2 regions of the Plantibacter sp. VKM Ac-2885 genome follow, and region 1 is predicted to be linked to the other one. Evidence: predicted binding sites of a transcription regulator. Region 1 holds the regulator's gene; the other holds the start of a gene.
The links. The regulator LexA, encoded in region 1, represses DNA repair genes until DNA is damaged. The targets are predictions, from matches to a motif close to TCGAACANNTGTTCGA.

Region 1 (15,166 bases):
TGCCTTGGATGCCGCACGTTGTGCGTTGGCTTCGGCTTTCGCCTCGGACTTGTTCTTGAGTGGACCGACGACCATCACCATGTTGCGACCGTCGACCATAGGGGTGGACTCGACGGTGCCCCACTCGGACACGTCCTCGGCGAACTTCTGGAGCAGGCGGACGCCCTGCTCTGGGCGGGACTGCTCGCGGCCGCGGAACTGGATCATGGCTTTCACCTTGTCACCGGCCTTGAGGAAGCCCTCGGCGCGCTTGCGCTTGGTCTCGTAGTCGTGCTGATCGATCTTGAGGCGGAACCGGACCTCTTTGAGGATCGTGTTCGCCTGGTTGCGCCGGGCCTCTTTGGCCTTCTGCGCAGCCTCGTACTTGAACTTGCCGTAGTCCATGATCTTCGCGACGGGCGGCTTGGAGTTGGGTGCGACCTCGACGAGGTCGAGATCCGCTTCCTGCGCGAGGCGAAGGGCGACCTCGATTTTGACGACGCCGACCTGTTCTCCGCCGGGACCGACGAGTCGGACCTCCGGGACGCGGATACGGTCATTGGTACGGGGATCGCTGATGCGGAGCTCCTCTGACTGGGTGGGATGCCACGCGACCAGGTCCGATACCTGCGACGCGACGAAATCGGTTCACCACACACCCGTACCCTCCGCCGGTGTTCAAAACACCTGTCGGAAGGCACCACGCCCGACGACCCGAAGCGGTGAAGCGACAGGCGGAGCGTGACAACCCGGTAACCTTGTGAAGCGGTCAAGCGCGGGTGGGAGAATCTCCTCTTTCGTACCGAGACATGTCTCGGAGCACCGCACGAGTCTAACAGAGGATCCACGTGAACAACACCACCAGCCCGTACGACCACGACGACGAGTCGGGAGGGGCCGATCAGGCCACCCGGGACATCGCCGACGTCCCCGCCGTCGAGGTCATCACCACCGCCGCCGTGCACCTCATGAGCGCTGCAGCGGTCAAGTGCGGCCTCGCGGATGCCCCCGACGCCCAGACGGACCTCGACGAAGCCCGCAAGCTCATCAACGCCCTCGCCGGGCTCATCACCGCAGGTGCCCCGGAGATCAGCGACATGCACGCCCGCTCGCTGCGCGACGGCCTGCGGTCCCTGCAGCTCGCCTTCCGGGAGGCGTCCACCATCCAGGATCCCATCGGCAAGGGTCCCGGCGAGAAGTGGACCGGCCCGGTCACCTGATGGCAGGGAGGTGCTCCGCCTCGCCGATCAGTCGGCGGGGCGGAGCGACACCGCGAGCGAGTCGACGCGCGTCGCGATGACCTCGTCCGCGGCCCAGCGCTGAGCGAGCCGCGCGAGCACCGCGTCGAGCTCCTGCTGGGTCAGTCCCTGCAGCAGGCCGAGCTCGACCACGAGCTCGGATCCGGCGAGCTTCGCCTCCGGATCTCCGGCTCGCAGACGCACACTCACGACCGCGAGCTCCTGCTCGATCGATCGCTCGAACGCGCCGCGCACCAGCGGGTCCGCGAAGCTGGGCGTCCACGGCTGCGACTGCGCGATCGCCCACAGCGCGGGGCGGCGTACGGCGAACTCGGTGCTCGACGTCGGATCGAGGACCACCACGTCCGTCTGCTCACTCGCGGCCGCCAGGGCGACCCGGACGCCGTCGGCCGGGATCGGCCTCGCCGTCCGGTTCCAGGCGGACATCGCCTGCACCGAGCTGAACACCGGGAGCACGGTGCGGCCGTCCGGACCCGTCACGGTCACGATGGACAGCTCCTGCGACTTGTCGACCAGTTGGCCGTGCTCGTTCTCGCCGGCCTCACCGAGGTGGGCCACGAGCGGGATGAGCAGGCGGGAGTCCCGGAACGCGTCGACGACCTCTGCCTCGCCGACCTCGCCGGCCCGGAAGCGTCGGAGGGACTCGATCAGCCGCTCGGGCGCACTGCCGTCGTCACCGGAACTCGCGTTCGGCTGGAAGCTCCGACCGGCCCAGGGCTGGCCGGCCGAATCGGCACCACCCATCGCACGGTGGGCATGCCCGCCCGACGGACCCTGCCGGTCGGGCTCGGAGGATTCGTCAGCGGCCCGAGACATCCAGCGCCTCGGCCAGGGTGAATGCGCCGTTGTAGAGCGCCTTCCCGATGATGGCCCCTTCGAGCCCGAGGGGGACCAGCTCGCGCAGCGCGACCAGATCGTCGAGGCTCGAGATGCCGCCGGAGGCCACCACCGGCCGCTCCGTGCGCTCGAGCACCTGTCGGAGCAGTTCGATGTTCGGCCCCTGCATCGTGCCGTCCTTCGTGACGTCCGTCACGACGTAGCGTGCGCAGCCCGCCTCCTCGAGACGGTCGAGGACGGTCCACAGGTCGCCGGCGTCCTGCGTCCACCCGCGAGCGGCGAGCGTCGTGCCACGGACGTCGAGGCCGACCGCGATCGCCTCGCCGTACTGGGCGATGACGCTCGCGGCCCACTCGGGGTTCTCGAGCGCTGCGGTCCCGAGGTTCACGCGTGCGACGCCCGTCTCGAGCGCCTGCTCGAGGGAGGCGTCGTCGCGGATGCCGCCCGACAGTTCGATGTTGACGCCGCGCGCCTTCGAGATGACCTTGCGGATGATCGACCGGTTGTCGCCACGACCGAACGCGGCGTCGAGGTCGACGAGGTGGATCCACTCCGCCCCCTGGCGAGCCCAGTCCAGGGCCGCGTCGACGGGCTCGCCGTAGTTCGTCTCCGAACCGGCCTCGCCGCGCGTCAACCGGACGGCCTTGCCGTCCACGATGTCGATCGCGGGGAGCAGCGTCAGTCCGGCCGTCGTGTTGAACTCGTTCATGATCCACCGTCTCTTCGGGAGCTGCGAGCCCCTCGGTTCCCGGCGCACAGCATGCCTCGTGGCACAAGCACCTGATCCTAGTCGGCTACAGGGTGCCGAGCCAGTTGGACAGCAGACGGATACCGGCGTCGCCCGACTTCTCCGGGTGGAACTGCGTCGCCGACAGCGGACCGTTCTCGACGGCCGCGAGGAACGGCACGCCGTGGGTCGCCCAGGTGAGGCGCGGCTCGGGGAACGGCGGCATGACCTCGAGGGTCCACTGCTGTGCGGCATAGGAGTGGACGAAGTAGAAGCGCTCGTCGGCGAGGCCGTCGAAGAGCACGGACCCCGCGTCCGGCGACACCGTGTTCCAGCCCATGTGCGGCAGGACGGGCGCCTCGAGTTCTGTGACCGCGCCGGGCCACTCCCCCAGGCCCTCGGCCTCGGAACCGCGCTCCAAACCACGCTCGAACATGACCTGCATCCCCACGCAGATGCCGAGGACGGGACGGCCTCCCGCGAGACGACGGTCGATGACCTCGTCGCCGTGGGAAGAACGGAGGGCGCCGATCACCGCATCGAAGGCACCGACCCCTGGCACGACGAGACCGTCGGCGGCCTGGGCGGCCTGGCGGTCGCCCGTCAGCACGACGTCGGCGCCGGCGAGCTCGAGGGCCTTGACGGCGGAGTGCACGTTGCCGGAGCCGTAGTCGAGGACGACCACCGACGGGCGTGCACTCACAGCGCGCCCTTCGTCGACGGGATGCCCTGGACCAGGGGGTCGAACGCCTTCGCCTGCCGGAAGGCCCGCGCGAACGCCTTGAACTCCGCTTCGGCGATGTGGTGCGGATCGCGACCGCCGAGGACGTTCACGTGCACGGTGAGGCCCGCATTGAAGGTGATCGCCTCGAAGACGTGACGCACCATCGAACCCGTGAAGTGCCCGCCGATGAGGTGGAACTCGAATCCGGCCGGTTCCCCGCCGTGCACGAGGTACGGACGACCGGAGATGTCGACCACGGCCTGCACGAGGGCCTCGTCCAGCGGGACCAGCGCGTCCCCGTATCGCGAGATGCCGGCCTTGTCGCCGAGCGCCTGACGGATCGCCTGGCCCAGGACGATACCGACGTCCTCGACCGTGTGGTGGACGTCGATGTCGACATCGCCCGTCGCACGGACGGTCAGGTCCGTCAGCGAGTGCTTCGCGAAGGCCGTGAGCAGGTGGTTGTAGAACGGGACGGAGGTCTCGATGCTGCTCGTGCCGGTGCCGTCGAGGTTCAACTCCAGCTCGATGCTGGACTCGCTCGTCGCGCGCTGGATCCGGGCCGTGCGCTGCTGGGTGGTCATGGGATCCAGTGTATCGAGCGCACCGCCGCTGCACGCCGCGTGTCGACGGGTGGGCATCGTCGCGTCATGCGGCTGCACCAGGCCGTGCCGACGCCTATCGTTGAGAGGTCATGACTTCCACACCCAGCATCGCCCCGGCCGTCCCACTCGACGCGACGGAGATCGCCGCTCTCCGTGAACGGTTCCCGATCCTCGCCCGGGAGATGAACGGACACCCGCTCGTCTATCTGGACTCCGGAGCCACTTCGCAACGCCCGATCGAGGTCATCGACGCGGAGCGTGACTACGCGACGCACCAGAACGCCGCCGTCCACCGTGGTGCCCACCTCCTGGCAGCTGAGGCGACGGAGCTCTTCGAGGACGCTCGCGCGACCGTCGCCGCGTTCATCGGTGCCGACGAGCGGGAACTCGTCTGGACCTCCGGCGCGACCGCAGCCCTCAACCTCATCGCCGGAGCCATCGGGACCGCGAGCGCCGGCCTCGGTGGTGCTGCCGCCGAGCGGTTCCAACTCGGTCCAGGCGACGAGATCGTCGTCACGGAACTCGAACACCACGCGAACCTCATCCCCTGGCAGCAACTCGCCGCACGCACCGGTGCGACCCTCCGTCACCTGCCGGTCGACGACAACGGCGTGCTGCGCCTCGAGGCCGCAGGCGACGTCATCAGCGAACGCACGCGCATCATCGCGTTCGCACACGTGTCCAACGTCACCGGGGCGATCGCGCCGGTCTCCGAGCTCGTCGCGCTCGCCGAACGCGTCGGCGCGCTGACCGTGCTCGACGCCTGCCAGTCCGTGCCGCACCTCCCCGTCGACGTCGCGTCCCTCGGCGTCGACTTCCTCGTGTTCTCCGGCCACAAGATGCTCGGTCCGAACGGCATCGGGGCCCTGTGGGGTCGCCGCCGGCTGCTCGACGCCCTTCCCCCCTTCCTCACCGGCGGGTCGATGATCACGACCGTCACACTCGACGGCGCCGACTTCCTGCCCGCTCCGCAACGGTTCGAGGCCGGGACCCAGCCGGTGTCGCAGGCGATCGCCCTCGCGAGCGCCGTCCGGTTCCTGCAAGCGGTCGGCATGGACCGTGTCCACGCCACCGAGGCGGCCTACGGACAGCGTCTCGCGGCCGGACTCGCTGCCATCCCCGGCGTCACGCTCATCGGGCCGCCGCCCGGGACGCCTCGCGCCGGGCTGGCGAGCTTCGACCTCACCGGCGTGCACGCCCACGACGTCGGTCAGTTCTTCGACGATCGCGGCATCGCGGTGCGCGTCGGTCACCACTGCGCGCAACCACTCCACCGCCGGTTGGGCCTCACCGCGTCCACCCGCGCGAGCAGCTACCTCTACACGACGGAGGCCGAGATCGACGCCTTCCTCGAGGCCGCCACCCTCGTCGGTCCGTTCTTCGGGGTGTCCCGATGAGCGGCCTGGAGAGCCTCTACCAGGAGCTCATCCTCGACCACGCCCGCCAGCGCCACGGCTTCGGGTTGCGGGACGCGCCCGCCGCCGAGTCGCACCAGCTCAACCCCACCTGCGGCGACGAGGTCACCCTGCAGCTCCACCCCGGGCCCGACGGTCGTCTCGCACCGATCGCCTGGGAGGGGCACGGCTGCTCGATCTCGCAGGCGTCGAGCTCCTGCTTGAGCGACCTCGCGGCAGGCCTCACACCGGCCGAGCTCCAGGCCCTGGTCGACGAGTTCCGGACGGTCATCCGCTCGCGGGGCACGCTCGAGTTCGACGAGGAACGGTTCGGAGACGCCGCGGCGTTCAGCGGCGTCTCGCGCTACATCGCCCGCGTGAAGTGCGCCATGCTCCCCTGGGTCGCCGCCGAGGCGGCCCTGACCCGCCTGCCGTGAGCAGGCGCCCACCTCCGCCCGGCCGAGGGCTGGTCAGGCGGGGCTGATCGCCGCCAAGGCCTCGAGGAACGCGGTCGTCTCCGCTTCGGTGCCTGCGGTCACCCGCAGGTGGTTTGGGATACCCACGTCACGGATGAGGATCCCCCGCGCCAAGAGCGCCTCGAACGCCGCGTGCGGATCGGCGACGCCGCCGAACAGGACGAAGTTGGATCCGCTCCGCTTCGGGTCGTAGCCGAGACGCCCGAGCTCGACGACGAGGCGATCGCGCTGGGTCCGGATGTCGTCGACCATCGCCAGCATCTCGTCGGCGTGTCGGAGTGCGGCGGTCGCGGCCGCCTGCGTCAGGGCGCTCAGGTGGTACGGGAGCCGGACGAGTCTCAGCGCGTCGACGACCGCGGGGTCGGCGGCGAGGTACCCGAGACGGACCCCGGCGAAGGCGAATGCCTTGCTCATCGTCCTGGAGACGATCAGGCGCGGACGCCCCTCCAACAGCGTGAGCGCGCTCGCCTCGTCGTCAGGAGCGAACTCCGCATACGCTTCGTCGACGATCACCATGCCCCGCGAGGCCTCGTAGACCGCGGTGACGGTCTCGAGCGACAACGGTGTTCCGGTGGGGTTGTTGGGCGAGCAGAGGAACACGAGGTCAGGATCCGCCTCGGCCACCTGACGCGCGGCGGTCTCGGGCGAGAGCTCGAACTCGGCGTCGCGCGTCGCGGGGATCCACCTGGTGCCGACGCCGGCGGCCAGGAGCGGATACATCGAGTACGTCGGCGTGAACCCGAGGAGCGATCGCCCGGGACCACCGAAGGCCTGCAGGATGTGCTGCAGCACCTCGTTCGACCCGTTCCCCGCCCAGATCTGCTCCGGGGACACCCCGTGACCCAAGTATCCCGCCAGGGCCTCGCGGAGTTCCGTGAACTCGCGATCGGGGTATCGGTTCACCGTGAGGACCGCCGACGCGAGCGAGGCGACGATGTCGTGCGCGACCGCTTCAGGGATCGGGTGCGTGTTCTCGTTGACGTTGAGCGCCACCGGCACCAGGGCCTGGGGAGCGCCGTACGGGCGCTGTCCTCGGAGGTCGTCGCGGATGGGGAGGTCGTCGAGAGCGGTCACTCCACAATGCTAGCCACTCCGACCGGCGCGCTCACTCCGCCTGACGCTCCCGACGAAGGACCTCGTGCCGGGGGCTCGCCGGGTTCAACAGCGAGTGGCGTCGCCCGTAGGCGAAGTACACGATGAGACCGATCACGAGCCAGACCCCGAACCGCAGCCAGGTCTCCCAGTGCAACTGCAGGATCAGGAAGCCGGACGCCAGGACGCCGAACGCCGGGACGAACGGCATCAACGGCAACCGGAAGGAGCGGGGCTCGTCCGGCTTCGTGTACCGGAACACGATCACCGACACGCAGACCACGATGAAGGCGGCCAGGATGCCGATGTTCGTGAGGTCGGCGACCTGCTTGATCGGGAACACCCCGGCGAAGACGGCTGCCGCGCCGCCGGCGATCCAGGTCACCCGCTGCGGCACGCCTCGCCGGTCCGTGCGCGAGAACCACCGCGGAAGGAGACCGTCACGACTCATCGAGAACCAGACACGGGTGACGCCCAACAGGAACGTCAGCATCACGGTGAGGATCGACAGGACGGCGAACACGGAGATGATCGTCGCCACCACGGGCAGGCCGACACTCTGGAACGCCGATGCGAACCCGGCGGTGGGGTCGATGTCGGTGTAGTTCTGCATACCGGTCAGGACGAGGGTGGCCGCGACGTACAGGAGCATGGCGACGATGAGGGAGAGGATGATCGCCTTCGGCATGTGCTTCTTGCCGTCCTTCGCCTCCTCGGCCGCCGTGCTCATCGCGTCGTATCCGAAGACCGCGAAGAAGACCGTCGCGGCACCGGCGAACACCGGCCCGAAACCGCTGGGGAGGAACGGATCGTAGTTCTCCCCGTTGATGTAGAAGACCCCGAGGCCGATGATGAACAGGATGAGCAGGACCTTGATGCCGACCGCGATGAGCTCGAATCGACCGAAGGCCTTCGTCCCGCGACTCAGGATGAAGGTCACGAGGAGACAGACGAAGATGGCGGGGAGATTGACGAGGCCGCCCTTCCCCTCGTCGGCGGTCGAGGTCATCCAGGCCGGCATGTGGATCCCGATGCCGGACAGGAAGGCGTCGAAGTAGCCGGAGATCCCGATCGCGACCACCGCGACGATCGCGATGTACTCGAGCAACAGGTCCCAGCCGATGAACCAGCCGATGATCTCGCCGAGCGCCACATACCCGTAGGTGTAGGCGGACCCGGCTCTCGGGATCATGCCGGCGAACTCCGCGTACGACAACGCCGCGGCCGCGGAGGCGAGACCCGCGATCAGGAACGAGAAGAGGACGGCCGGCCCGACAGCGGGCGAGGCCTCGCTCCCATGAGCGACGAGTCCGGCGAGGGAGAAGATCCCCACCCCGATGATGCCACCGACCCCGATGGCCGTGAGTTGCCAGAGCCCGAGGCTCTTGAACAGCTTCGAACCGGAGGTCTCATCCTCGATCTCCGCGATCGGCTTCTTCCGGAGCAGCGAGCGGCTCCGATCGTCTGTACTCATGCTTGCCTCCGACGATGCTGCGGGCGTCGTTGCACCGCGCCATCGACGATAGCTGAGAACCAGCGCGGAGTGACCCGCCGATTGTCGGCCTACTCGGCCGCGTACCGCTGCGGGATCGCCAGGCGCTGCCCAGGCTCGACACCGGCGGTGCTGAGCTGGTTGAGGTTCATGATCTCGGCGATGACGTCGCGCGGGTCGGCGTCGGGTGCGATGGACTCGGCCAGCTGCCAGAGCGACTCGCCCGGGTCGACCGTGATGTACGTGAACGTGGCTCCCGCCGCCGCCGTGTTGGCCGCGGCACCGCCTGCGGAGAGTCCGACGACCGCGACGCCGATGACCAGCGGGATGGCGGCGAGCGTGGTGAAGACGACGCGGCCGCGCTTCGTCAGGCGGAGTCGGCGTGTGGACGGTGCGTCCGACGTCGGTGCCTGCGCCGTCCGTGCGGGAAGCGCCCGGTGGGACCCGATCAGTGCTGCGCTCATGTCAACCCTCCAAGAGTGTGCTCATCATGTGATGAGGACTCGTACCCGACACTCGACCAGGAGTGCCGGATACGAACCTGTGTTCCGAATATATCTTCGATTGTTCGAATACTCAACCCTGTCTTCGTACCTGAGACGCGCGGGATCGGCGACACGCTCGAACAGATGTTTGTCTGGACGAGCTGGTGCGGATACAGTTTCGAGTGTTGGAAGCAGTACACCACCACCCACCGACATCGGTCACCGACAGCCGATCAGGGCAGGAGCGAAGATGGCAGCGAACACGGCGGGCGACGGAGCCCGGGAGCGCCAGATCGGCGGCACCCGGCGACGGAAGAGCCTGAGCGACAAGCAGCTGGCGATCCTCGACGTCATCCAGCGCTCGGTCTCTCAGCGCGGATATCCGCCGAGCATGCGCGAGATCGGCGACGCCGTCGGGCTCGCCTCCCTGTCGAGTGTCACGCACCAACTCGGACAGCTCGAACTCAGCGGATACCTCCGACGCGATCCCAACCGTCCCCGCGCCATCGAGGTGCTCATCGACCTGCCGAGCGCCGTCGAGGGCAGCGATCCCGACTCCGCTCCCCCGGTCGGCGACGCCGCCATGGTCCCGCTCGTCGGTCGCATCGCCGCCGGCATCCCGATCACGGCCGAGCAGCAGGTCGAGGAGATCTTCCCCCTGCCGCGTCAGCTGGTCGGCAAGGGCAGTCTGTTCATGCTGAAGGTCGTCGGCGACTCGATGGTCGACGCCGCGATCTGCGACGGCGACTGGGTCGTCATCCGCGAGCAGAAAACCGCCGAGAACGGCGAGATCGTCGCGGCGATGCTCGACGAGGAGGCGACCGTGAAGGTGTTCCGCCAGCGCGACGGTCACACCTGGCTGCTCCCCCGGAACTCGGCCTTCGAACCGATCCTCGGCGACCACGCCGAGGTCCTCGGCAAGGTCGTCGCCGTGCTCCGGACGGTCTGACCGACCGGACCACTCCGCGACACCGACGAGGGCCGGGACGATCCGTGGATCGTCCCGGCCTTCGTCCGTGCCGGACCGACGACGTCAGCCGGTCGCACCGACCCGTGCGCGGACCACACGCGTGGCCTCGACGATGTTGGCGAGGGAGGCGACCGTCTCCTCGTACCCTCGCGTCTTGAGTCCGCAGTCCGGGTTCACCCAGACCTGTCGCTGCGGGATCCCCTCCAGCGCGATCTCGAGCAACGCGGTCACCTCCGCGACGCTCGGCACCCGAGGCGAGTGGATGTCGTAGACGCCCGGGCCGATGCCGTGGTCGAAACCACTCGCCCGGATGTCGGACACGACCTCCATCCGAGACCGTGCCGCCTCGATGCTCGTCACATCGGCGTCCAGTCGTCGGATCGCGTCGATCACCACGCCGAACTCGGAGTAGCAGAGGTGGGTGTGGATCTGCGTCTCGGCCCGCACGCCCGCGGTCGCCAGCCGGAAGGAGCCCACCGACCAGTCGAGGTACCGCCCCTGGTCCGCCCGCCGGAGCGGGAGCAGTTCGCGGAGTGCGGGTTCGTCGACCTGGATGATGCGGATGCCGGCCCGCTCCAGGTCGGCGATCTCGTCACGCAGGGCGAGGGCGACCTGGTTCGCCGTCTCGGCGAGCGGTTGGTCGTCGCGCACGAACGACCAGGCGAGGATCGTCACCGGGCCCGTGAGCATGCCCTTCACCGGCTTGGTGGTCAACGACTGCGTGTAGGCCGACCACTCGACCGTGATCGGCGCCGGTCGCGAGACGTCACCCCACAGGATCGACGGACGGGTGCATCGCGAACCGTAGGACTGCACCCACCCGTGCTCCGTCACGGCGAACCCGTCGAGGTGCTCGGCGAAGTACTGGACCATGTCGTTGCGCTCAGGCTCGCCGTGGACGACGACGTCGATCCCGAGGTCCTCCTGCAGCGCCACGACGCGCCCGATCTCCGCGCGCATCGTCGCGACGTAGGCCTCCTCGTCGAGCGTCCCGGCGACCCGCTGCGCGCGGGCGCGACGGATGTCGCCGGTCTGCGGGAAGGAGCCGATCGTCGTCGTCGGGAGGAACGGCAGGCCGAGCGCCTGCTCCTGCGCCGTGGCGCGCTCCTGGTAGTCGTCTCGGGTGAAGTCCGCTGGTGCGAGCGCTGCCGTCCGTGCGCGGATGGCGGCATCGACCACCCCCGGCGCGGCGAGCCGATCGTCGAGCGCGGCCGACGCTGCGGTGAGCTCGGCCGCGATGGACGCACGCCCTTGGGTGAGACCACGTGCGAGGACCGCGATCTGATCCACCTTCTGGTCGGCGAAGGCGAGCCAGCTCCGCAAACGTGGGTCGAGCTTCGTCTCCACCGACACGTCGTGCGGGACGTGCAGGAGGGACGTCGAGGTGGACACCGCGAGCTGCGGGAAACGGTCCGCCGCGCGCTCCAGGAGATCGGCCGCGGCGGCCAGGTCGCCGCGCCACACGTTGTGGCCATCGATCACTCCCGCGACGACGGTCTTCGACGCGAGTCCGGGAGACGAGTCCGGCAGGCCTCCTCGGACGAGGTCGACACCGACAGCCTCGACCCCCGAGTCGGCCAGCACCGGGAGGGCATCGCCCAAGGCGCCGTAGGGAGCCGCGACGAAGATCGACGGACGGTCGGACACGGCGGACAGGACGGCCGTCGATCGTTCGAGCGCCGCGAGGACCGTCGACCTCGGCACGTCGAACGTCTCCGACACCAGTGCGGGTTCGTCGAGCTGCACCCAGGGCGCGCCGGCAGCGGCCAGGCGCTGGAGGAGTTCCGCGTAGACGGGCAGCAACGCTTCCAGTCGGTCGATCGGGGCGAATCCCGCTGAGGCCCCCTCGGCCGCCTTGGACAGCAGCAGGAACGTCACGGGGCCCACGATGACCGGCCGCGTCACGTACCCCTCGGCGAGGCCCTCGCGGAACTGCTCGACCACTCGGTCGTCGGAGAGCGCGAACGGCGTCGACTCGCCGATCTCCGGGACGAGGTAGTGGTAGTTCGAGTCGAACCACTTCGTCATCTCGAGCGGGGCGAGGTCGCCGGCGCCACGAGCGATCGTGAACGCCCCGACGAGGTCGACCCGACCGTCGGCCCCGACGAGCGACGAGAAGCGCTCCGGGACGGCGCCGACGGTGAGCGCTGCGTCCAGGACCTGGTCGTAGAACGAGAAGCTCTCGGGGATCGCGGCGTTCGTCGGGTCGAGGCCGAGCCCCGCGAGGCGGGCACGCGTGGCGGCGCGCAGCTCGGAGGCCGTCCGCTCGAGCGCCTCGGCGTCGATCCGGCCGGCCCAGAAGGACTCGACGGCGCGCTTCAACTCCCGGTTCGGCCCGATGCGCGGGTAGCCGAGGATGGTGCCGACGGGGAATGCGGAAGTGGGGTTCATCGTGCGTCCTTGCTGGTGAGTGGATCGGGGATGGGATGACGGACCGGTCGGCCGCCTTGCACGGGGATGCCGGCACGGTGCAACACGTCGAGCACCGTCCGATGCTGGTTGAAGGCGTAGAGGTGGACGCCCGGCGCGCCGCCCGCGACGACGTCGCGGATGAGCCTCGCGGAGTAGTCGGTGCCGATGTCGATCCGTCCCGCTTCGTCCGGCTCGACCTCGAGCGCGATGGCCAGGTCGCTCGGGAGCGCCTCGCCGCTGAGCTCGAGCACTCGACGCAACCGCGCCGGACTCGTGATGGGCATCACGCCCGGCAGGATGGGCATGGTGACGCCGTGACGTCTCGCGCGTTCGGCGAAGGCGAGGTAGTCGTCGGCGTGGAAGAAGAGCTGGGTGATGGCGAGCGTCGCCCCAGCCGCCTGCTTGGCCAACAGGGTGTCGAGGTCCTGCGTCGTCGACCGCGAGCGCGGGTGGCCGTTGGGGAACGCGGCGACCGCGATCCGCGGCCGATGGCGTCGCCCGAGCTGCACCGCGCCCGGGAGGCCGACCAGCGACCCCTCGGCGTAGGGCTCGTGCTCGGCACTGACCCGGCCGATGAGCTGCACGAGTTCCGCGGCACTCCCCAGATCACCGAGGAAGGCGTCCCCCTCGACGGCTCCGGCAGGCGGGTCGCCGCGGAGCGCGAGGAAACTGTGCACCCCGGCATCGAGGAAGTCCTTGATGAGTCGGCTGGCCTGCGCGTGCGTCGAACCGACGCAGGTGAGATGGGCCATCGGGTCCACCGAGGTCGACGTCCGGATGCTCCGCAGCACGTCCAGGCTCGCCGTTCGCGAGGAACCGCCGGCGCCGAAGGTGACCGAGATGAACTCCGGGCCGGCGGCGGCCAGGTGCTCGACCGTCCGTGCGAGCGCGACGCCGCCGTCGAGCGTCTTGGGCGGGTACAGCTCGAAGGAGAAGGGGGTACGCCCGGGACAGGCGGGCTCCGTCATGGTCATGGGGTCTCGTCTCGGTGGCAGCGGATCGAGAGCCGGCGACCACGCAGCACGCAGCGGTTCCGCTGGTGTGTCGTGGGCGGGTGCCGGGCTCGGCTGTCGCTCCGATTCCGCCGGTGAGGGCGGTTACGATGCGCACGACGATAGCAACGCCCGACGATCCGCGCGACGGACATCTGTCCGACAGCGTCATCCTGCGACACATTCCCCCGGCGGCGCTCTGGTCCTACGCTGATGCCATGACCGCGGGCACCAGGCACCGGGGCGCCGAGCGCCGAGTACTCGGTTCGCGCGTCATCGCGTCCTGCGTGGCGGTGGTGATCGCCCTGTCCGGGTGCACGGCCGCCGGTTCGTCCGCGCCGACGGCGACACGTGCAGCCTCAGCGGAGGACCTCGTCGTCGAGTTCCGTCAGAACCGGGACCAGTCCGCGAGCGACGCCGCGATCGTCCGGGTCGGCAACGGCGGCGACCACGACATCACGATCGTCGGACTCGAGCTGGCGGGGTCGGCGTTCACCGCGCCGACCGTCCGGGACCGCTCCTCGACGATCCGCGCTGGACAGACCACGGACCTCGCCGTCGAGCTGCCCCCGATCGACTGCGACGCACGCGACGAGGACGCGCAGGTCGATCTCCTGCTCCGACTCGACGACGGCGCGGTCCTGTCCGCCGCCGACCTCCCCGATCCGACGAACGCGCTGCAGCCGATCCGTGCCTCGACGTGCACCCTGGCGGCCGTGCAACGCATCGCCGAGGTGGCCGCAGCTCCCGGGATCCGCCTCGAGGGTGCCGGAGCCACGACGGTCGCCGTCCTGACGATCACGGCCGTGCCGACCGGCGCTCCGGGTCGGCTGGAGCTCGTCGCGCTGCGCTCGACGGTCCTGCTGCGACCGGCGCCGACGGACGGCGGCGGTGACCCACCCCAGGACTGGCCGCTCAGCCGGACCGTCGACGCCGCCGACGGTCCGCAGTCCATCGAACTGCGGATCGTGCCGACCCGGTGCGACCCGCACGCCCTGGCGGAGGACAAGGTGGGGACCCTCTTCCCACTCGTCGTGCGGATCGGCAACGGGCCGGAGGCCGTCATGACCCTGCCGCTCGACGCCGACACGGCGGAGGCGCTCAAGGATGCCGTCCGCGCGCGCTGCGCGTGAGGAGTCGGTGGGGGGTCCGGTCAGCCGGCCACGGCGGGTGCCGGGACGACCTCGGCGAACGGCGCGAGGGCGGCGGCGAGCTCGGCACCGACCAGGGCGTGCACGATCGTGCCACGCTCGTCGTAGTCCGTCGACAGCACCTTGCCGCGTTCGTGCAGCAGTGTGACCAGGTCTCCGCGGTCGAAGGGCACGATGACGTGGACCTCGTTGCTCGGCGACGGGATCAGCGTCTCGATGCGCTCCATGAGCTCGTCGATCCCGAGACCGGTGCGGGCCGACACGAAGACGGCGTCCGGGACGAGACCGCGGAGCACGAGCAGCTGGCCGTCGTCCACGAGGTCGGCCTTGTTAAACACGACCAGCTCGGGGATGTGCCGAGCTCCGACCTCACCGATGACATCGCGCACGGTGGCGATCTGGCCGGCAGGATCGGGGTGGGCGGCATCGACGACGTGCACGATGACGTCGCTGTCGGCGACCTCCTCGAGCGTCGAGCGGAAGGCCTCGACCAGCTGGTGCGGCAGGTTGCGCACGAAGCCGACCGTGTCGGCCAGGGTGTACTCGCGTCCGTCGGAGGTCACGTTGCGGC
Region 2 (15,166 bases), on a different contig from region 1:
GTTGGAGAGGATGCTCGTCTCGAGGAACGGGATCCCGAGCGCCGAGCCGGCGGCCGGTACCGAGTTCATGAAGAGGAACTGGAACACGTAGGCGATGATGATGCCCGAGATGACCATCGGGATGACGAAGATCCCGCGAAGTCCCATCTTGAAGCGGATCTTCGCGGTCAGGCCGACCGCGAGTAGGAACGCGATGACGTTCACCGCGATGACCGTCACGAGCGAGAACCCGAAGGTGAAGAGGAAGCTCGTGAGGATGGCCGGATCGCTGAACGCGGCGATGTAGTTCGTGAAGCCGATGAACTCCCAGTCGCCGATCCCGATGGAGTCGGTGAAGCTGAAGAAGATGCCGACGACGCCGGGGAGCGTGATCGCGAGCGTGAACAGGATGACGGCTGGGAACAGGAAGAAGTAGTAGATCGGTTCGACCCGTTTGGTGCTGCGTCGGACCTTCGGGTTGCCCCCGGTCACGATCGATGTGGTGGCGCTCATTCGGAACCCTCCTTGCTCGCGACGGGCGGCTGTCGGAACGCGAGTCGTGCCCAGTCCGCGTCCATGGTGCGGAGCATCGACGCCGCGTCGGTGCCGAGGACCAGCGACTGCGCGTAGTTCTCGGTCGGGATGGCGCGGGGGTTGAGCACGCCCGGCCCCTGGTAGAACGCGCCGGCGTCGTAGTACGGGATCATGCCCGCGACGCGCGGGTCGTCGGGAGCCTTGCCGTCGTCCGTCGGGACGAACCCGAGCTGCGACTCGTTGTACGCCTGGATGATCTCCGGCTGGAAGAGGTACTCGAGGAAGTCACGGGCACCCTCCGGGTTCTTCGCCTCCTCGGGGATGATGGTGACGAGGTCGAGGTTCACCCGGACCTTGAGGTCCTTCGGGTCTTCGGTCATCGGCAGCGGGAAGGTCCCGAGGTCGAGATCGGGTGCGGTGAGTGCGATCTGGCTGAACGCCCACGGGCCCTGCAGGTACATGGCGCCCTTGCCCTCGGCGAAGGCGACATTGCCGGCGTCGTAGGTGCGACTCGGCGCATCAGCCTGCGTGTACTCCTTGGCGAGCAGCTGCATCTTCTCGATGGGCTCCAGCAAGTCCTTCTCGAACGAGACCGGAGCATCCGGTCCCACCTCGGTGCCTTCCTCCGCGAGCCGGTCGTAGAAGTCCGGGATGTCGACGGCGCCACCGACCGAGTAGTCGAACCAGCCCTGGTTGGCGGTCCAGGCATCGGCGAACGTCGCGTAGAACGGCGCCACGCCGGCCGCCTTCAGCGTGTCGGAGACGGCGATGAGTTCACTCCACGTCGTCGGCACCTCGAGGCCGTACTCGGCGAAGATCGTCTTGTTGTAGATGACGGAAGCGGCCATCACCGAGTAGGGCAGCGCACTCGTGCGTCCCTCGCAGACGCCGTACTGGTCGAGCAACGGCTGGAGGTCGTCGCGGATGGACGCCGCCGCTGTCGTGTCGGACAGGTCGGAGAGCGCGCACCGTTCGACGAAACGCGACACCTCGTGGTTGTAGTTCGAGAGCATGAGGTCCGGCGGGTTGCCACGGACGAAGCTCGCCGCGAGCGGATCGGGCCCCGAGGTGTCCATGACGACCTCGTACTGCTGCTGCGAGGCGTTGTAGTCCGCGACGGCCTGGTTCATGAAGGTGAACGCCTCACGCTTGCTGAACGTGAAGTGGATGGTCTCCCGGCCATCACTCGAGCAACCGACGAGGACGCTGGCCAGGAGCGCCACACCCGCCACTCCGGCCGTGGCGCGTATCGCGCGTTTCAGTGGGTTCGACATCGTTGTCCTTCCGCGGAACCCTCGATGGATCCGCTGACTAAATACAGAGAGTAAATCAACTGATGACGGAAACTCTGCCATCCGTTCGGCGTCTGGTCAAGCACCGGTTCCATCACGACATCCACGGGCCGGACGCCGTGATCGTTCACGGTTCTGCGCACGGTGCAGCGCCTCCCCGGCTCGGCATCCGCGCGCGGTCTGCGGATCGTGGATATCGTTGTCGGTCATGGAAGCGACGACGACGGAGCGGGCAGCGGAGCCGCGCTCTTCCAGCATCACCGCCGTCCTCGATCACGCCTGGGCGACGTCCGCGTTCACCGCGGCCGACGTCATCACCGCCACCGGGTTGTCACGATCGACGGCGATCACGCTCTCCGACGAACTCATCGGACTGGGTTGGCTGACGGAGCTCGACGACGCACGTCAGGCCGGTGCCGCCTATCGGAAAGGTCGCCCCGCCCGTCGCTACGAGCTGCGCATCGACGCCGGGATCGTCGTCGGTGTCGACGCCGGAGCCCACTCCATCACCGCCATCGCTGCAGACCTGCGCGGTCGGGAACTCGCGAGGTCGCACCACACCGTCGATCCGGCGGCCACCCCTGAGGCACGGGTCGACGCCGTCGACGCGGCGATCGACGAGGCCCTGCGGCAGTGCGGGCCGAAACCGCCGCTCTGCATCGTGCTCGGCGTCCCGGCCCCCATCGACGCACTCGGGCGGTCACCCGAGGGCAACGTCTTCTGGGACCGCATGAACCCTCGGCTCGGTGAGCGCATCCGCGACCACGGCTGCGCGGTCGTCACCGACAACGACGCGAACCTCGCCGCCGTCGCCGAGGGTGCGATCGGCGCCGGCGTCGGCGTCGACTCCTACATCACGGTGGTCACCGGCGAGCGGCTCGGAGCCGGATACGTCGTCGACGGTCGACTCGTCCGCGGTCGCGGCCGGGCGGGCGAGCTGCACCTCCTCGACCTCGTCGACGGCGTCGGTTCGTCGCGAGGCATCGCCGCACTCCTGCGCGACTGGGGTCGCGAGTACCGCGAGAGCGGCGGGCTCCCGGAGAGCAGCCCGCTCAGCCATATACCGGTCGCGCAGGTGGATGCGCAGTCGGTCCTCGCTGCGGCGGACCATGGCGACACGGTCGCGCTCGACCTGGTGCGCCGGATGGGTGATCGCATCGCGCGGATGAGCGCCATCCTGGGCGGGTTGCTCGACGTCGAGCGCATCGTGTTCGCCGGCGGGATCGCTCCGTCGATGTCGCAGCTGCTCGAGGTCGCGTCGGAGCGCATCCCCGGCTACATGAGCGCGGAACCTCCCTTGCTCGTCGCGTCGGAACTCGGTGCCGACATGGTGGCGCAGGGTGCGGTCGCGACCGCGATCGACGACGTGCGTCGCAACGCACTGCGGATCGACCTCGCCCGACCAGTACGCTGACGTCGTAGCCAGCCGGAAGGAGCACCATGGCCGATGCGATCGTCCTCGTGTCAGGAGGTGCGGCCGTGACCCCGTTCACGGGTCCGGACCATGCCGCCGGCTCCGGCCTCGCCGCCGGGAACACCCTCACCGCGCTGCGTGCGCACCTGCTCGGGCGGGAGATCCCGGTCTTCACCGCGCCGGCACGGATCGGTGCCGGGGAGGTGCACGAGGACGCGGGTTGGCAGGGGTTCGCCGACGTCCCGATCGTGCTGCCCGCCGAGGTGACCGTCAACGCCGTCGGTGGGATCGACGCCGGCGGGACGAGCCTGGCCGCGTTCCTGCGGTGGCTGTCCGACGAACACGGCTTCGCGAGCGTCGACCTCGTCGCCCACTCCATGGGCGGTCTCTTCTCTCGTGCCGCGATCCGCGAGTTGCGCGGTTCCGACCCGTCGATCGGCCGCCTCGTCACCCTCGGCACACCATGGGAGGGATCGCTCCTCGGCGACGTGCTCACCGGTGAGGTCTCGGTCCACGACGCCCACGGCGACGAGGGAACCACGACGATCCTCGAGCGCTCGAGCAGCTATGCCGCCGAGAACTCCCAGGGCGCTGCCGACGAGGTCTCACGCCGGTTCCTGCGCGAGTGGAACACGACGCAGGCCGGCTTCCTCGATGGCGTCGCCGTCACCGCAGTCGGGGCGGGTCACTTCCACACGGCAGCCGAACCCCGGCAGCTGTGGCCACACGACGGTCTGGTGGCCCTGCGAAGCGCCCGAGCCGACGACGTCCCGGTCGACGTGCTCCCCCGCGTGGTCCGCCGTTCCTTCGAGGACGACGTCCACAGCATCTTCTTCGCCGACGCCTTCGACCTCCCGTGGGAGCGCGCGCTCACCTGGGATCCCGAGGTCTTCGCCGTGGTCGACGAGGCGCTCACGTCCTGAGTCGGCGTCGATGCCCGTGTGAGCGGACCAGCACTCCGGAATATACCCCCGAGGGGTATCGTTCGACCTCTTGGACGAACCGGAGGAGTGCTCATGAGCGACCAGACCCACCACCACCACCACCACGGCCCAGCAGCCGACAATGCGACCTCCTGGCGGATGGCCGCCACCGCCACCCTCCACTGCCTCACCGGATGTGCCATCGGCGAAGTGCTGGGCATGGTGATCGGCACCGGCCTCGGACTGCACAATCTCGGGACCGTGGTGCTCTCGATCGCACTGGCCTTCGTCTTCGGCTACGCGCTCACGATGCGCGGCGTGCGCCGCGCGGGACTGTCCTGGCGCGCCGCCATCGGTGTCGCCCTGGCGGCGGACACCGTGTCGATCGCGGTCATGGAGATCATCGACAACACCGCGATGCTCGCCATCCCCGGAGCGATGGAAGCCGGCCTCACCAGCGGCCTCTTCTGGGGCTCCCTCGTCGCCGCTCTCGCCCTGGCCTTCATCGTCACCACACCGGTCAACCGTTGGCTGATCGGCCGCGGCAAGGGGCACGCCGTCGTCCACGGACTCCACCACTGAGGCCATGATGGGCCTCCGACCTCGCGGTCTGCGACTGTCATTCGGACGGCGCGTTGCCGTCGACGGGGCCTGCCTGCTTCATCGTCGGCGGAGGTCTCGCAGTGCCTCCGGCGACGGGGTGAGACTGCCGACGATCTCGCCGAGGCTGCTGATGACCGGGTGACGTCGATGCGAAGGCGCGTCCTGGTGACCACCGTCGAATCGCAGGAACCGCACCTGGAGCGCTTCGGCGATCTCCTCGTCATGATTGGTGTCGCCGACCATCAACACGCGCCGGGGATCATGGCCCGAGTCCTCCAACCACGCGGTCACGACATGCTCCTTCGACGCCGCATAGACATCGGTGATGCCGTGGACGTGTGCGAAATGACCGTGCAGCGCGTGGGGAGCCAGCTGACGCTCGAGGGTGACCTCTGGGGTCGCCGAGATGAGGACCTGCTCGACGCCGAGCACGTCGATGGCCGCAAGGGTCGCGCGGGCCTGCGGTTGGAGCGACGCCGCTCCCACACCGGCCGCGAACAGCGCGAGGTATTCGTCGGCCGCCTCCAGGAAGTCGGCTGCATCGACACCGAGCCGGGCGTAGAAGGCCCGGATGGGGAAGCCGAACACCGCCCGATACGCCTCCTGGTCGGAAATCTCGGCAAGACCGCGCTGCCGGAGAACGGTGTTCATCGCGGCAAGCGCCACCTCGACGTCGTCGAGGAGCGTGCCGTTCCAGTCCCAGCACACCGCGTCGATGGTCGTGGATCCGTTCTCGTGCACGAGGTCGAGTCTCACACGGCCGGCTGACATCGGTCGGATCAAACGAGGCCGGTGGCTCCTGCTCAGGTGGTCCCGACGCCGACCGCCAGTCCCTCCAGGACGTCCGCGAGTGCCACGGCGCCGGCCTCGGCGTCGGCGTCCTCGGCGCGCTCCTCCGGCGAATGGGAGACGCCGGTCGGGTTCCGGACGAAGAGCATCGCGGTCGGCACGTGCGACGCGAGCACTCCGGCGTCGTGCCCCGCTCCGGTACCGAGCACAGGCGCCTCCGGCAGCATCCGTTCGAGATGCCCGCGGAGGAACGGGTCGAAGTCGGTCGTGGCGCTGAACGACTCCTCGGTGATCGCGGCCACGCAACCCTCCTCCGCTGCGACGAGCGACAGGCGTTCGGTGATCCTCGCCACGATCGCGGCGGTCACGACGTCGTCGGGATGACGGACGTCGATCCAGAAGTCCACGCTCGACGCGATCACGTTCGTGCCTCCCGGCAACGGGAGCACCCGACCGACGGTCGCCCGAGCGTCCGGCGTGGCCCGCCCGATCGTGCGGATCTCGGTGATCATCCGCGCAGCCGCGACGAGCGGGTCCCGTCGATCGTGCATGAGCGTCGTGCCCGCATGGTTTCCTTCACCGCGGATCGACACCCGCCACCGTCCATGCCCGAGGATGCTCGAGCCGATCGCGACCGGGCGATCGAGGTCGACCAGCGCCCGCCCCTGCTCGACGTGGAGCTCGACGAACGCGTCGATCGCTCCGAGCCCGGCCGGATCGGGCCCCACACCCCGCGGATCGACACCATTGCGTGCGAGGACCTCGGCGAACGTGTCGCCCTCCACGTCGCGCAGGGCCAGCGCCCGCTCCGGACTGATCGCACCGGTGAGGAGCCGCAAGCCGAGGCATGCGACGCCGAAGCGCGAGCCTTCCTCCTCGGGGAAGACGGCGACGACGATCGGCTTGGTCGGCTCGACGCCACGCGAGCGCAGGTGATCGATAGCGACCAGCGCCGATGCGATCCCGAGTGGTCCGTCGTAGGCGCCACCGCCCGGCACCGAGTCGAGATGGCTCCCGGTGACCACCGCACCCGCCGTCGAACGTGATGGCGCATGCCACCAGGCACGGATGACCCCGTTCCCGTCGATGTCCACGTCGAGGCCACGGCGCTCGGCCTGACCGACGAACCACTCCCGCAGCTCGAGTTCAGCCGCGGAATAGACAGGCCTCGAGTAGCCTCCCCGACGCTGATCCCGACCGATCCCCGCGATCTCGTCTAGGAGCGAGACCACGGTGTCGCGGGTCACCGGACCGCTGCCAGGCTCGGCCGGAACATCGCCGGCACATCGTCTCGGCCCTCGATCAGCGCGAGGGCGTATTCGCCGATGAGCGGGGCGAACTTGGCACCGTGGCCGGAGCAGGGCGCCAGGACCGTGATCCCGTCGACCCGGTCGATGACGAAGTCCTCCGTCGGGGTGTTCGTGAACAGGCAGGTCGTCTCGGCGTACGGTTCCGGGACGAGGCTCGGGAGGAACTCGCGGACGTAGGCGACGACCCGTCGGCGGTTCGCGTCGTCGACGACGCCGTCATGACCGGCGGCCGAGGGGATGCGCCTGCCACCGTTGTACTCGGCGACCTTCTGACCACGCCACTCGGCGTCGCGCCCACCGGGGAGCCCGTAGGCCTGCATCCGCTCGGACTTGTGGATGAAGGTGGGCCACACGGGTCCAGGTCGCGCCGGGTCTTCCGAAGCGACGCCGAGTCGGTCCCTGTACGGGAAGTGGTACGCCTGCTCCTGACGGACCTCGAGGGCCGGGAACGCGTCGAGGAACCCGCCTGGCAACGCGAGTACGCTGAGGAGGTCCGGAAGCCAGCCCCCGGCAGCGACCACCACCTGCTCCGCATCGAACGCCCTCCCCCCATACCCGAGCACCCGGTACCCGGTGGCAGTCCGCTCGACCCGCTCGACCGGCTGATCGTTCAGAACCGTGGCCCCGGCGCGGACGGCGGATTCGAGCATCGCCATCACCGCCTGCTCCGCGTCGATCACGCCGGCTCCCGGATGCCACAGGGTGGGCGTGTCGAAGCCGATGTCCCAACGGGCTCTGGCTTCGTCTCGGGAGAGCAGCTCGTGATCGATGCCGTGCTCGGCCAGCACCGACGCGAGGTGCTCCGGGCGACGGGTCGTCCCGAAGTCGAGCGCCCCCGTCGGCGTGATCAGTGGACGCCCGTGCTCCAGGCCGAGCTCGTCCCACCCTGATGCCGCCGCGAGGACGAGACGAGTGTAGGACGCCTCCGGGTAGGCGTAGCGGAAGATCCGGGCCGATCCGTGGGACGATCCCCACTCGTTGGCCGGGCGACTCCGCTCGAGGACGGTGACGTCGTGCCCGGCCTGGGCGAGGCGCCAGGCCGCCGCAGCACCTGCGAGCCCGGCTCCGACGACGATGACGCTCGTCATGCGCGTGCTTCCAGGTCTTCGTCCTCGTAGGCGCGCTCGGCGTGCGCGTGCTCGTCGATCCCGGCGACCTCGTGCTCCTCGGGGATCCGCAGACCGATGGTGATCTGGATCAGCTTCGCGATCACCCAGGTGACGATGAACGAGTAGGCGAGGACCGCGACGGTCGCGATCGTCTGCACGCCGAGCAGTTCGAATCCGCCGCCGTACAGCAGACCCGAACGTCCGTTCGGAGCCGCATCCGTCGCGAACACCCCGATGAGGAGCGTCCCGATGATGCCTCCGACGAGGTGGACCCCGACGACGTCGAGGGAGTCGTCGAAGCCGAGCCGGAACTTCCACTCGATGGCGAGGCAGCAGACGACGCCCGCGATGGCCCCGATGATGATGGCACCGATGGGCGAGACGGCACCGCAGGCGGGGGTGATCGCCACGAGGGCGGCGATGATCCCCGATGCGCTGCCGAGGCTCGTGACCGCTCCGTGGCGGAGCCGGTCGACGATGGACCAGCCGATGAGCCCGGCACAGGCGGCGACGGTGGTGTTGAGGAACACGACGCTCGCCGCATTGCCGGCTGCCAGCGCCGAGCCGGCGTTGAAGCCGTACCACCCGATCCAGAGCAACCCGGCGCCGACGAGGACGAGCGGGCGGTTGTGCGGACGGAGCTTGCCGCCCCAGTCCTTGCTCTTCCCGAGCACGAGGGCCAGTGCGAGCGCCGCGACGCCGGCGTTCATGTGCACGGCCGTCCCGCCGGCGAAGTCGACGGCACCGAGGGTGTTCGCGATCCATCCACCGGTCGCCGTGTCGTTCGAGAAGGCGAACACCCAGTGCGCGACCGGGAAGTACACGAGCGTCGCCCAGAGCCCGGCGAACAACAACCAGGCGCCGTACTTCATGCGACCGGCGGCCGCGCCGGCGACGAGTGCCGTCGTCACCCCGGCGAACAGCAGTTGGAACGCCGCGAAGAGTGCGAGGGGAATGCCGGCATCGGGGTCGTCGACGAGTGCCTGGTCGAGCCCCGCGAACTCGAACGGGTTCCCGATGAGTCCGAGCCCGCCGACGGAGTCACCGAAGACGAGCGAGTACCCGAAGGCCACCCAGAGCAGCGCGACGAGGCTGGCCCCGCCGAAGCACATGATCATCATGTTGAGGATGCGGCGGGACGAGACCATCCCGCCGTAGAACAGAGCCAGGGCCGGGATCATGAGGGCGACGAGCGCCGAGCTCGTCAGGATCCAGGCGACGTTTCCAGCGTCCACAAATCACTCCATCGTTCGAGGTGCACAGCGGCCGGGCGGCCACAGCGTCGGGTTCGGGTGGAACAGGTGTCGGTGCTCGGTGCCGGACGGCGGTCAGGCCAGGTCGGGGGCTTCCCAGAGGTTGAGCTTCGTGCCGATCCCCTGCTCGACGGCGTTCTCGTAGATCGTCTTCGCCCACGCGACGTCCTCGACGCCCATCCCACCGACGCTGAAGAGCACCGGCTGCTCGGGGAACTCGCGCCCGACGGCGTTCCCGTCGAAGACGTCTCCGATGTTGACCACGCGGGACTCGTCGAGTTCACCGGTCCCGATGAGGTCCTGCCAGTAGAGGCCGATCATGCCGAACGCGGTCTCGTGCGACGGTGCCGGGTACTCCTCGGCCCACGCCTCGTAGATCTTCTTCGCGTCCGCGATGAGGCGCGCCTTGCCGGAGAGGGTGTACTCCTTGTCCATACGCAGGTTGGCGGGCAGGCTCAGGAAGGCGCCCGGCTTGATCCAGTCGCCGTCGATGAACGGGTAGTTCTCCGAGCCGACCAGGCCGGTGACGGCTTCGGAGACGATGTCCGAGTCGCGCACAGCGGCCTCGACCGTCTCGGCGATCTCGATCGTCGTGAACTGCGGGTAGTGCTCGCGGACGTAGTCGGCGAACGCCTCGGAGGTCGACCGTCGGCGCCCGTGGATGCGGATGGTGTCGAGCGAGGGGCGGGCGGTGGTCATGGCGTGCAGGGCGCTCTTGTTCATGGCGCCGGGCCCGATGATGCCGAGTGACTTCGCGTCCACCGGTGCCAGGAGCTTCGCGGCGGCTCCCGGCACGGCAGCAGTGCGGTAGGCGCTCTCGAGGTTGCCGGACATGATCGCGTAGGGCGCGCCGGTGTCCTTGTCGTTGAGCACGATGAGGTGGATGGAGCGCGGGAGGCCCCGCTCGCGGTTGTCGACGTTCGACCCGTACCACTTGACGCCGGCGGTGTCGAAGCGTCCGCCGAGGTAGGCGGGCATCGCCATGAACCGACGGTCGGCGGCGTCGAGCGGCATGCCGGGGAACGGTGAGGTGGCGGGGAACCCGATCGGTGCTCCGTGCGAGTTGGCGGTCGGGCCGGCCATCCGGTAGTCACCCTTCGCGACGAGCACCAACACCTCCTCCATGACCTCCATGCAGTGGGCCATGTCCTTCATGCCGGCGGCGATGACCTCCGGTTCGCTCAGGTAGAGCATGTCGATCCGGGTGTTCGGGGAAGCGTCTGCGGTCACGGGTGGTCCTCCAGGTCGGGGTGTGTGGTCCTCAGCGAACACGGTCGCGATCGTCCTGGTCAAATACCGATTCGAACCTCGATTGAGAGCGTTTCGCTCGCAATCTGGACGAAACAGCGCGGTAATACGAGGGTCGTATCGTCGATGGGATGGAGCTCCGCCAGCTGCGCTACTTCCTCGCCGTCGCCGAGGAGCTCCACTTCGGGCGCGCCGCTCGACGGCTGCACATGTCGCAGCCACCGCTGAGCGTCCAGGTCGCACGGCTCGAGCAGGAGGTCGGCACCGCGCTGTTCGACCGTTCGACGAGGCGGGTGGCGCTGACCCCCGCTGGACGACATCTCCAGGCGCGGGCGAGACACATCGTCGAGGAGCTCGACACGGTCCGGGGTGAGATGCGCGACTTCGTCGACGGTCTCGCCGGGGAGCTCACCGCGGGGTTCGTGAGTTCGGCCAACTACACGGTCCTCCCCGGTGTCGTGCAGCTGTTCCGGGCGAGCCGCCCCGGGGTGACGCTACGCCTGGTGCCGTTGACCTCAGGAGAACAGTTCGACCGGCTCCGCGACGGCACGCTCGACGTCGGGATCGTCCGTGACGAGGTCCCGCAGACGCCATCCGACAGCTCTCCAGCGCTCACCACCGAGGTCGTCTTCGAGGAGCGTCTCGTGGCGTGCCTCCCGGTCGGTCACCCGTTGGCAGGGCGACCAGAGGTCACCGCGGAGGAACTCATGGACGTCCCGATGATCTCCTACCCGCGGGCGCTCATGCCGGGATTCGTGGACCGCGTCGCGGAGGTCCTCGGCACGTCGAGTCGGACGCAGGTGGTCGAGGAGGTCGTCCATCAGGAGACCGCCCTCGGGTTCGTCGCGGCCGGCGTGGGCACGACGATCCTGCCCGAGTCGGTGCGGCAGCTGGTGCCGCCGTCGATCGTCGTCGTGCCGCTCGCCGGGTCGCCGACGACACGCTTGCTGGCCGCCCGTCAGGAACGGACGGACGAGAGCCCGGTCCACGACGCGTTCATCGCCTGTCTCCGCGACGCGGCCGCCCAGCTCGGGTGAAGGTCAGCCGGAGACAGTCTCGATGCGACGGGTATCCTCGGGAAGGCCAGGCTCGGCGAGGCCGGGAATCCGGTCGGCAGCTCACCACCAGGAGAGGAACAGCATGACGTCTCTCGCGTCCGCAGGACGACGGGTCGCATTGGTGACCGGCGCATCCAGAGGCCTCGGCGCGGGGATCGCCCGGCGACTCGGGGCCGAGGGGTACTTCGTCGCCGTGAACTACCGCTCCGGGGCGGACCAGGCTGCGGAGGTCGTCGAGTCCATCCGTCAGGCCGGCGGTGCCGCCGACGCGTTCAGCGCGGACGTGACGGACGAGGAAGCCGTGTCCTCGCTCGTCGAGCGCATCACGGGAACCGCGGGTCCCATCGCGGTCCTGGTCGCCAACGCCACCGGGCCGCAACCGACGGTCGCGATCGACGACCTCGACTGGGACGACCACCTCGCCCAGTTGGACTTCTTCGTGAAGAGCCCGACACTGCTGGTGCGGGCGGCCGTCCCGCACATGCGCGAGCACCGGTTCGGCCGGGTCATCCAGATCGGATCCGACATGTTCGAGCGGGCCCTGCCGGGGATGTCCGCCTACGTCGCGGCGAAGGGGGCGCAGCTCGGTCTCACCCGCTCCTGGGCTCGGGAACTCGGACCGTCCGGGATCACCGTGAACCTGGTCGCTCCCGGGTGGATCCCCGTCGAGCGACACGCCGATGCGTCCCCGCAGGAGATCGCCGCCTACCTGGCCGAGGTGCCGATGGGGCGGATGGGCACCATCGACGACATCGCGGAGACCGTCGCCTTCCTCGCCTCGGACCGGGCCGGCTTCATCACCGGCCAGCGGATCACCGTCAACGGCGGCCACACCATCGACTAGGCGGCGCACCTCGCGCGTTCCGCCGCCCGCGATGCCGCTCCGGTGTTCAGGCAGAACCTGGACAAACGGGTCGACCCTGTCCAAGCTGGATCCGATGACCGACACCAGTGACGACTTCACCATCCGACGAGCCACCCCGGACGACGTCCCTCTCCTGCAAGCGTGGAGCTGTGACGAACCCGTCGCCTGGGTCGATCCGGAGCGGCTGACCGCCGAACTCGCGAGTCGGAACTATCGGCCGGAATGGTCGTGGATCGCCGAGCAGGACGGTCGCCCGGTGGCACGAGCACTCTGGTGGGGCAAGGCGGACGCGAACCGGCCCGCCACGCTCGACTGCCTCACCAGCACGGTCGAGGTCGCGGAGCCCGAACGTGTCGGCGCTGCGCTCATCCGCGCTGGACTGGACGCCTTCGGCGCAGGTCCCGCACTGGAGTTCAACGTCGACGTCTCCCCTGCGTGGGCAGATGACGCTGCGAGTGTGGAGGCGGTGCGGTGGCGCCATGAGGCTGCACGCGCGGGTGGGTTCTCGCGCACGACCGAGCGGGTCAGCTTCGCGAGGTCCAGCTCCGATCCGGTGCCGGCACGATCGCAGCGCCTCCGTTTCGTCGCCGCCCCGGACGACGCGTTCCACGAGCTGTTCGCCCTGGTCGCGACCGGCACCCTCGATGCGCACACGCAGGACATGGTCGCGCGCGAAGGACTCCAGGCCCTCGCGGACGACGACCTGGCGTTCTACCGATCACTCCCCGGCGAACGGGACGCCTGGCGGGTCGCTGAGCTCCTCGACGGGACGATGGTCGGGTTCATCATTCCGACCAGGACGGCGTACGACGCGAGCATCAGCTATCTGGGCGTGTTGCCCGAGCACCGCGGACACGGTTACGTGCACGACCTCCTGGCGGAGATGGTCCACGTGCACCACGGGTCGGGGCAGGACCGGATCGTCGGCACCACGGACGCCGCGAACACCCCGATGCGCGGCGCCTTCGATCGAGCCGGTTTCTCGGTCACGCGCGTTCGGATCGTTCACGAGCAGTAGGTTCGCCCCGGGCTCGGTTCCGACCGAGTCAGCTGAGCACCGCGACACGGTCGACCGTCGCGCTCGTCAGACCCGCGACGACCGCAGTACGCGGACGACCCCGGCGCAGACCGCGAGCCAGATGATCGCTTGCAGGACCGCAGCGACGACGAGTGGCAGCACGAACGACCCGCCTTCGGCGGAGGACAGCCAGACCATCGAGACGACGGTTGCGGCGATCCCTGCGCCCGAGACCGCCAGGAAGAGGGTGCGCGTCGCCGCCGCCTCCCGCCGGTCCACGGACTGCGCAGTCGCCGTCTGTGGCTCCGGCGGGCCGCCGGTTCCCGGAGTGACGCCGGACCACACGGAGATGGCGTGGATGATGCGGTTCTCGGAGACCTGCAGCCCGAGCAGGATGACGACGCTCGTCAACGCGACCGCGAACCCGATGAGGACCACGAAGCCGAAGAGCGCCCCGCTCTCCCCCACCCAGAACGGACCGAGGACGGTCACGGTCGCGACGGAGAGGGTGGCGGCCGCGACGAGTGCTACGGACGAGACGAGCCCGAGCGCCAGGCGGGCCGGGCGACGGTACTCCAGGAGCAGGACCTCCAGCGCAACGTCGCCGACCTCAGGCTGTCGCTGTCCACGCTCGGTGGCACTGATCCACGCTCTCGCCTCAGGTCGGAGCAGGAAGGCGTTCCAGGCTGCCGCAGTGGATGACGCGGCCGGCGGCCTCGATGGTGCTCGCCGCAGGGCCGGCTGGCGGGTTCGCTCGGGGTGCATGTGCCGACCTTACGCCGACCGCGTGCCGGGGGAAGGCGACAGGGCCACCCAGAACCGTCCGCACGGCGCGGCCGAGTTCGCCGAAGTCGGGTCCATCGAAGCTGAGCCGGTGATCACGGTCGAGGCTTCAGCCCGTCGAGCATCACCTGCAGGAGGAGGGGCAGGTCTTCGGGAGTACCGAGCCGCACCGCGTGCTCGATTCCGCACACGAGGTGCGACAGACGATCGACCGTGAGATCGGCGCGGACGGCACCCGCGGCGCGGGCGGCCTCGAGGACGGTCGTGAAGGATTCGAAGATCTCGCGTTTGACGTTCCGCACGGAGTCGGCCTCGTCCTCCGGCGAGAGGAGGACAGCCTGCAGACCGCCGTCCTCGAGCTGCAGCCTGAGTGCCGAACCGAGGTAGAGCGCCAGCCCATCGCCCGGATCCGGCTCGGCTGCGGCACGCCGAGAGGTCTCGAGCATCGCGTCGAGCGCGTCGGCTGACAGCGCTTCGATGAGTGCGTGGACCGTCGGGAAGTGCCGGTAGACGGTTCCGACCCCGACTCCGGCCTCGCGGGCGACGTCGTTGAGTCGAAGCGTCGCGCGGTCGTGGGTCCGGGCGACATCGAGGATGTTCGCCCGGCTACGTGCTGCGTCGGAACGGAGAGCGGCCATAGGACCACTCTACGCCAAACGGATTGCCTATCCGCTTGTGCTATCGTCCAAACGGATAGATCATCCGCTTAAGGAACGAGGACAGTATGACCTGGGACCCCACCCGCCTGCCAGACCAGACAGGACGAACCATCGTCGTGACCGGTTCCACCGCCGGAATCGGGTACTTCGCCGCGGAGCAGCTGGCTGCCGCTGGCGCGGACGTCGTGCTCGCCTCCCGATCGCCTGACAAGCTGCGACGGGCCGCCACCTCCATTCGGAGCCGAGTCCCGCAGGCCCGGGTCCGCCACGTGGGACTCGAGCTCGGCTCGCTCGCCGCCGTCGACGAGGCCGCTGCCGAACTCGCCTTG

Region 2: the regulator LexA is predicted to act here: its motif matches at 10,496-10,511, upstream of ITJ66_RS10435 (tyramine oxidase subunit B).

Annotation. Positions count from the first base shown of each region.
Region 1 covers NZ_JADKSK010000002.1:1,504,840-1,520,005, reverse strand. The annotation lists gene infC (translation initiation factor IF-3) at 1-531, opposite strand, end outside; gene ITJ66_RS19475 (DUF1844 domain-containing protein) at 828-1,199, shown strand; gene ITJ66_RS19470 (SseB family protein) at 1,227-2,054, opposite strand; gene priA (bifunctional 1-(5-phosphoribosyl)-5-((5-phosphoribosylamino)methylideneamino)imidazole-4-carboxamide isomerase/phosphoribosylanthranilate isomerase PriA) at 2,038-2,784, opposite strand; gene hisH (imidazole glycerol phosphate synthase subunit HisH) at 2,870-3,505, opposite strand; gene hisB (imidazoleglycerol-phosphate dehydratase HisB) at 3,502-4,110, opposite strand; gene ITJ66_RS19450 (SufS family cysteine desulfurase) at 4,221-5,528, shown strand; gene sufU (Fe-S cluster assembly sulfur transfer protein SufU) at 5,525-5,962, shown strand; gene ITJ66_RS19440 (histidinol-phosphate transaminase) at 5,996-7,075, opposite strand; gene ITJ66_RS19435 (amino acid permease) at 7,107-8,567, opposite strand; gene ITJ66_RS19430 (LysM peptidoglycan-binding domain-containing protein) at 8,657-9,049, opposite strand; gene lexA (transcriptional repressor LexA) at 9,321-10,019, shown strand; gene metE (5-methyltetrahydropteroyltriglutamate--homocysteine S-methyltransferase) at 10,104-12,431, opposite strand; gene ITJ66_RS19415 (methylenetetrahydrofolate reductase) at 12,428-13,426, opposite strand; gene ITJ66_RS19410 (hypothetical protein) at 13,663-14,577, shown strand; gene hflX (GTPase HflX) at 14,598-15,166, opposite strand, start outside.
Region 2 covers NZ_JADKSK010000001.1:2,166,978-2,182,143, reverse strand. The annotation lists gene ITJ66_RS10480 (carbohydrate ABC transporter permease) at 1-492, opposite strand, end outside; gene ITJ66_RS10475 (ABC transporter substrate-binding protein) at 489-1,787, opposite strand; gene ITJ66_RS10470 (ROK family protein) at 2,014-3,219, shown strand; gene ITJ66_RS10465 (triacylglycerol lipase) at 3,246-4,142, shown strand; gene ITJ66_RS10460 (DUF4396 domain-containing protein) at 4,236-4,724, shown strand; gene ITJ66_RS10455 (HAD hydrolase-like protein) at 4,803-5,486, opposite strand; gene ITJ66_RS10450 (allantoate amidohydrolase) at 5,549-6,781, opposite strand; gene ITJ66_RS10445 (FAD-dependent oxidoreductase) at 6,778-7,932, opposite strand; gene ITJ66_RS10440 (ammonium transporter) at 7,929-9,188, opposite strand; gene ITJ66_RS10435 (tyramine oxidase subunit B) at 9,282-10,436, opposite strand; gene ITJ66_RS10430 (LysR family transcriptional regulator) at 10,586-11,491, shown strand; gene ITJ66_RS10425 (SDR family NAD(P)-dependent oxidoreductase) at 11,595-12,356, shown strand; gene ITJ66_RS10420 (GNAT family N-acetyltransferase) at 12,451-13,395, shown strand; gene ITJ66_RS10415 (hypothetical protein) at 13,462-14,160, opposite strand; gene ITJ66_RS10410 (TetR/AcrR family transcriptional regulator) at 14,274-14,816, opposite strand; gene ITJ66_RS10405 (SDR family NAD(P)-dependent oxidoreductase) at 14,903-15,166, shown strand, end outside.